3 regions of the Peribacillus sp. NPDC058075 genome follow, and region 1 is predicted to be linked to each of the others. Evidence: riboswitches for the same ligand, from Rfam matches in the RefSeq annotation. Region 1 holds a riboswitch; each other region holds the start of a gene.
The links. Region 1 has a riboswitch for S-adenosylmethionine ahead of ACFVS1_RS16225 (methionine biosynthesis PLP-dependent protein). Riboswitches for the same ligand answer to the same signal wherever they lie in the genome.
Positions count from the first base shown of each region.

Region 2: linked by a shared signal. The riboswitch ahead of ACFVS1_RS07135 (bifunctional homocysteine S-methyltransferase/methylenetetrahydrofolate reductase) and the one ahead of ACFVS1_RS16225 (methionine biosynthesis PLP-dependent protein) in region 1 are both predicted to bind S-adenosylmethionine.
Region 3: linked by a shared signal. The riboswitch ahead of ACFVS1_RS17800 (5-methyltetrahydropteroyltriglutamate--homocysteine S-methyltransferase) and the one ahead of ACFVS1_RS16225 (methionine biosynthesis PLP-dependent protein) in region 1 are both predicted to bind S-adenosylmethionine.

Region 1 is NZ_JBHVSL010000001.1:3,262,021-3,264,289, forward strand. It holds gene fumC (class II fumarate hydratase) at 1-524, opposite strand, end outside; SAM riboswitch class I at 853-966, shown strand; gene ACFVS1_RS16225 (methionine biosynthesis PLP-dependent protein) at 1,053-2,165, shown strand; gene metC (cystathionine beta-lyase) at 2,162-2,269, shown strand, end outside.
Region 2 is NZ_JBHVSL010000001.1:1,406,808-1,409,076, reverse strand. It holds gene ACFVS1_RS07135 (bifunctional homocysteine S-methyltransferase/methylenetetrahydrofolate reductase) at 1-1,013, opposite strand, end outside; SAM riboswitch class I at 1,118-1,216, opposite strand; gene ACFVS1_RS07130 (MOSC domain-containing protein) at 1,328-1,978, opposite strand.
Region 3 is NZ_JBHVSL010000002.1:18,573-20,841, reverse strand. It holds gene ACFVS1_RS17805 (LysR family transcriptional regulator) at 1-189, shown strand, start outside; gene ACFVS1_RS17800 (5-methyltetrahydropteroyltriglutamate--homocysteine S-methyltransferase) at 245-1,348, opposite strand; SAM riboswitch class I at 1,431-1,532, opposite strand; gene ACFVS1_RS17795 (hypothetical protein) at 1,689-2,117, shown strand.

The sequences.
Region 1 (2,269 bases):
TCTTTTTCTTTTGTATCGAATGTATCACGAAGTGCTTTGATGGCAGGAACCAATTTTTCAGCGACTTCCATAAAGGCTGCAATATGCATGGCGGTCGGAAAAGTATCATTTGAGCTTTGTGCCTTGTTAACATCATCATTCGGGTGAAGGGTTTCGGATTCACCATTTTCTTTTAACCATTCATTCCCTTTGTTGGCGACCACTTCATTCACGTTCATATTACTTTGCGTGCCGCTTCCCGTTTGCCAAACTACAAGCGGGAAATGTTCATCAAGCGTACCTTCAAGGATTTCCCCGCAAATCTTGACGATGGCGTTCTTTTTAACCTCGGAAAGATCACCAAGATCATAGTTCACCTTTGCCGCAGCTTGTTTAACGTATGCAAATGCACGAACTAATTCAATCGGCATTTTTTCGTTACCGATTTTGAAATTGTTGCGGCTTCTCTCAGTTTGTGCTCCCCAATATTTATCAGCAGGAACTTTCACTTCACCCATCGTATCTCGTTCGATTCTGTATTCCATGTGTTCTCCTCCTATGTTTGCACTATTCATTGAAGACCCTTTGCATATGAAATGAATAATGTCGGATTATTCTTTCTCTCCATACATTGTACAAACTTTATTATTTTAAAGCAAAAATATCCCGCTGACCCTTTCCATTTTTTCTGAATAATCCATGTTCCCTTCATGTTTATATGAAAATTCGATTATTCTTTTTAGAGACATAAAGTGTAGACACCTCTAGGCTCCAATTGACCTGGTCATGAACATCCAAGCATTATCACTCCCAAAATGCCCTTGACAGTATTTTGTATATATAGTAAATTCAAAAGAAATTGAATAATCTAAACTCTTATCGAGAGAGGTAGAGGGAATGGCCCGATGACACCTCAGCAACCTTCATTTGTTTCAAACCAATGAAAAGGTGCTAATTCCACAAGTTTGTGAACTTGGAAGATAAGAAGAATGACTCGTCCCTACTTAATCAAAGTCTTCTTCTTAAAGAAGACTTTTTTTTATTTTATATAACTCAAAGGAGCAGTGAAAACCATGTACAAAACTGAAACTTATCTTGCTCAATTAGGAAATCGCAGCGAAACGGCGACAGGAACAGTCAATCCGCCGGTATATTTTTCAACAGCTTTTCGTCACGAAGGAATTGGCCAATCTACAGGATTCGACTACACAAGGACAGGAAACCCTACACGCCAGCTATTGGAGCGATCCATCGCCGATTTGGAAAAAGGAGACCAAGGTTATGCCTGCAGTTCAGGAATGGCCGCCATCTCCACCATTCTCGCCCTTTTTAAATCCGGGGATGCCTGGATTGTCAGCGAAGATCTTTATGGCGGTACATATCGTCTGTTAGAACAAGGTTTTAAAAAATGGGGATTGCAGTGTGACTATGTAAACACTTGTTGTTTGGAGGATATCGAAAAAGCCATCACTCCTCACACGAAAGCCATCTTCATCGAAACTCCCACTAACCCCCTTATGCAGCAAACGGACATTAGTGCCGTTGCCGCATTGGCCAAACGATATAATTTATTGTTAATCGTTGATAACACTTTTTACACGCCTCTTATTCAACAACCCATCCTGCTTGGAGCGGATATTGTGATTCACAGTGCAACCAAGTATCTCGGTGGTCATAATGATGTGCTCGCAGGACTGATCGTTGCTAGCGGCGCTGAATTATGCGATGCCCTTGCCTTCCATCATAATGGCACTGGAGCTGTCTTGAGCCCATTTGATTCTTGGCTGTTGATGCGCGGAATGAAAACCCTGGCATTGCGGATGGAGCGTCATGAAAAGAATGCCAAGATACTTGTAGATTACTTATCGGAACATGATTGTGTCACGGATGTATTGTATCCCGGCAGAGGCGGCATGATTTCTTTCCGCATCATTGATGAATCGGCGGTCAACCCATTTTTACAATCGCTCTCATTAATTTCCTTTGCAGAAAGCCTTGGAGGGGTTGAAAGCTTCATCACCTATCCTGCCACACAAACACATGCCGATATACCGCTTGAAGTCAGAACGGCAAATGGGGTTTGTAATCGCCTGCTCCGCTTCTCAGTTGGCATCGAGGATAGCGATGATTTAATCGGTGACTTGCAGCAAGCATTCGCACATGTAAAAAGGGAGGCACTACGATGACAGGTAATGATTTTAGCTTTGAAACGAAATTACTTCATAATCAGCATAAATTCGATCCGGCAACGGGAGGTGTGAGCGTCCCCATTCAGCATGCATCGACTTTC
Region 2 (2,269 bases), 1.9 Mb from region 1:
GTCATGAAACTCTCTATTCCCAGTTTTTTCGGTGGATCAAGTTCAACTAGGATCGTCCTTTCCGTTTTAGCCTTTTCGTACAGTGGAAGCTCCAATTCTCTATCGTTCACTTCAATTATTTCTATTTCGCGGGATTTCGTAACTTTCTCTTTTACAGGAGCAAAACTTCCGATCGCATTCTTTACAGCTTGGATATGCAGTGGAGTCGTTCCACAGCACCCGCCTATGATAGAAGCACCTTGCTCACGAAGTTCCAAGGCACTTGACCCAAAGTATTCCGGCACGGCTTTATAGACGAGCCTTCCATCCACATAATCAGGAAGGCTGGCATTAGGGTATATGGCAATCGATGCTTCCTTCGGCAAACTCACTTCTTCCAAGGCACGGATCATATGATGTGGACCAAGACGGCAATTCACCCCAACAACATCGGCACCCAGTTGCTCGAGTTTTTGAAAGGCTTCATTTAAATGGATTCCATTTTGAAGATTACCCAGTTCATGCATCGAAACATTTGCGATGATCGGCAGTCCAGTTTCATTTTTCACGATTTGCAGGACGGTTTCCAGCTCTTCCAGGTCATAAAAGGTTTCCAAGAGAATTCCATCCGGGTTTTCCATCAACAGACTGTATAGCTGTTCACGAAAACCCCGTTTAATCTCTTCCATGCTTAAATCCGATTTCCTGATACTCCGCTGTGCCCCTATGGTACCGAAGACATACGCCTTTCCTTTTGCCGCTTTTTTAGCTAGAATGACTCCCTGGCGGTTGATTCTGTTAACTTCATCTTCAAGACCATACCGTTTCAATTTGTTGAAATTAGCTCCGTATGTATTTGATTGAAGGATATCTGCACCAGCTTCCAGATAGGCACGGTGGATGGACTCTATTTGATTTGGATTCGTGCAGTTTAATTCCTCATAACATTGATCGATGCCATTTGAGTACAATAAGGTCCCCATTGCCCCTTCCCCAACCAACATTCTTTCTTTCACTTCTTTACGAAAATTCATCATTACACCCTCTCTCAAAAACAGTCCTGTTTTTGTCGTATTTTATGAGTATGAGAGAAAAGAAAAAAAAACCTTCTCAAAGAAGAAGGTTTTTTGAAACATTCTCCTCATCTATCAAGCTCTGCTTGCTGGATTTAGCACCTTTGCCTAAGCTGGTTGCTGAGGTTTCTTCGGGCCAGTCCCTCCACCTCTCTCGATAAGATCCATTTATATAATTTTCACAAGATTTCAAAATTAGATTATATTTAATTTACATTAATAATCTGTCAATTTCAATACCTGATCGACATTTTTTTCACTTTTGCAAAAATGATTCAATCTTTTGCGGGTTTAACCCTCTTCAAGATTCTTTGTTTCCAGTCTTCCGCTAACGAGTCTAGAGTAAGTAAAGCCTTAGCGCCTTCCAGGTCATCTCGTTTATGTAGGATTACCTCTGTTGCATAATGAACTGAAATTTTTTCTTGCAAACGATCTATTAGCACGATTTCGTTTTGCTTATTTATCGTTCCTTCTTGAAGTACTCTTGCAAAATAACCAGTGAAACTCGTTTTCAGCACAAGTTCCAAAAACTTAGGTTCTTGATTAAAGTGGGAAATGGTCGAACAAGGTATCCTCCCCTGGTTAATTTGCACAATCACTTCGCCTATTTGATATATATCGCCGATATACGTGTCTTCTTCCCTCATCCCCTCTACGGTTAAATTTTCACCGAATGCTGGGATATCAAGCTTTTTAGAGAATTTTTCATTCCATAATGAATAATGCTCAAAGGGGTAAAAGCACAAAGCCCGATCAGGACCTCCATGGAACTCTACATTACCTATCCCATCACCATTTATGCCTGATTTAGTCACTGTCACATGATCATGTACTTGTTTATCCATGGCTGAAAAGATATCGACATTCGAAAAAATTTCCTGTTTCGGCTTTCCGGCATGAAGTGATTTGATTTTTCCATTTTCCATTTGCATCTTCCATTCCTATTTAATTTATATCATCCTATATGTATAAATTATACTAAAAATCCATTTATTCTGTAGCTTTTTAAAAGTATTTGAAGTGAAAAAGCCACATAATCCGTTAAATGGACAAAATATCATTGATTTCCAGAAAAATTCATAGGTTAGTTTCAGTAATTTAGTTGCTATTTCAGAATTAAATATGGTAGAATATGAACACAATATATAGTCGAAAACTACAACCGTTCGCCTATATGTTGATTTTCACGATTGAATTCCTCATTGTCGCTCTTTAGG
Region 3 (2,269 bases), on a different contig from region 1:
CTGCTCTCACTGGTTTCAGCTGGAGTTGGGGCGAGTATTGTTCCGAAATCAGCTGTTTCACCTCATATTATAAAAGGAGTGAAAGTGTTGGATATTATCGATTCTTCAATTCAATCGAATATAGCTTTGGTTTTTAGACAAGATCGTTATCTTTCAAAAACGGCAAAACATTTTATTGAGCTGTTTTGAAGAAAAGCTAGGCCTTCTTAAAGTGCCTAGCTTTTACGTTACATGTAAAGATGAATCATTCCCATACTTCTTTTGCTACATCAACAACGAATTTCAGTTTTTCCCATTGCTGGTCTTCGGTCAGCTTGTTGCCGTGATGGGTGGAGGCAAAGCCGCATTGCGGGCTTAAGCATAATTGTTCGAGAGGAACGAAGTCTGATGCCTCCTTGATGCGAGCCCTGACTGCTTCCTTGTCTTCGATTTCTCCATTTTTTGAAGTGACGACACCCAGTACGACCCGTGCCCCGCCATTTGGAATGAATTCCAATGGTTTGAAATCCCCTGAGCGTTGATCGTCATATTCCAGGAAGAATCCATCGACTTTTTCTTTTGCCAATAAAGTTGGGGCGATACGGGCATAGCTTCCTTCAAACGCCCAAGTTGACTGGTAGTTCCCACGACAGAGGTGTGTGGTGACGACAAGGTCTTCTGGTTTTCCTTCCAATGCGCCATTAATTACGCGAAGTGCAAGGTCGATTAACTGTTCCCTCGTATATTTTCCATCTTTGAACTGGAAATCCGGAGCTGAAAGTCTGGCAATATAAACATCATCCAATTGAAGATAACGCACACCTGCTTCATAAAAGGCTTTCAAAGCATGCTGATACGCCTTGATGATATCATTTGCATAGTCTTCAATATCAGGGTAGACGTCTTCATTATGAATGCCTGCAGCAAATAATTGATTCGGACTGGGAATGGTTTGCTTGGCCACGGCACGTCCGTTCACGATTTTGTTCAATTCAATGAAATCACGGATGAAGGGATGTTCAGGATTGAATGAAACCTTCCCGGTATTGCGAACGTTATATCTCTCTGTTTCCACACCATCGAACGTGAGACCTTTTTCAGTCACATATCCCTCGATGCCATTTAAATGTTCGAGGAAGTCGAAGTGCCACCATGTTCGTCTGAACTCACCGTCGGTAACGGCCTCTAATCCAACTTCAATTTGTTTTTCGACAATCCGATTGATTTCTTCGGTCTCAACTTCACGAAGACGCTCTGCTGAAATGGTACCTTCCTTATAGTTCTTTCTGGCAATATGTAAACGTTCTGGTCTTAATAAACTTCCAACGTGGTCGGCCCTGAATGGCGCTTTCGTTAATGTGATTGACATGTTGCATTCCTTCTTTCTCTTTAAAAATAAAAAACCTCTTCTTAAAAATAAGAAGAGGTGTAGGCAACGAAGCTATATACTCTTCTTATCTTCAAGTTTTTACACTTCTGGAATTAGCACAGTACATGAATCGTCTGTTGCTGAGGCATCAAAGGGCCAGTCCCTCCACCTCTCTTGATAAGAGTTGTCTATTGAATTAAGTATGACTATACAGGTAGTTTGTACAAAGGTCAAGCGTTGAAGGTGGAAAATTTAGAATTTACCGATTATTAATTTGGGCAGAAATGTTAACTGCATCGGGGAACCCGGCATATGCTTTGAGTAGGGAGGGAATGCGAGGATGAGTACATTCAATCCATTCAAAAATGGCATACCGATAACGGTTACTGAAGCTATGATAGAGAGAATCATAAAAATGAAATCCTCTGGTCCGGATATTAAAGTCGAGATTACGCCAAAGCATATTGTGCTTTCCGGAACGATGGAAGTGAAAAAAATGATGTTTAAGAAAAACGTAGCTTTCCGGATTACATTAAAACCGGTTTCTGTGGAAAAAAGAACGATATCATTTGAATTAGTGGAAATGGAACCAATTGACAGGAATTTCATCAACCAAAGGATATTTAACAGACCGCCATTTTTTGAATATGAAAAAAGAGCGATCAAAATGAATGTTAATGCTTGGGACATCGTGAGAAAAATTCCAGTGGGCACAATTAAATCGTATGAACTTGTCGAAGGTGCATTGAAAATGAAACTCTCATTATGAGTTAAGGGATATTTTACATACAACCTTATCCGCAATCTATAAAGGGAGTGCCAGGTATGTTAGTGTTATGGTGAGATTGGTCATGAAAAAAATGTGATTGATAAATCAAGCTCTTTAAAATATACTAAATAACTTGAAGTTTTGAGTTTTTC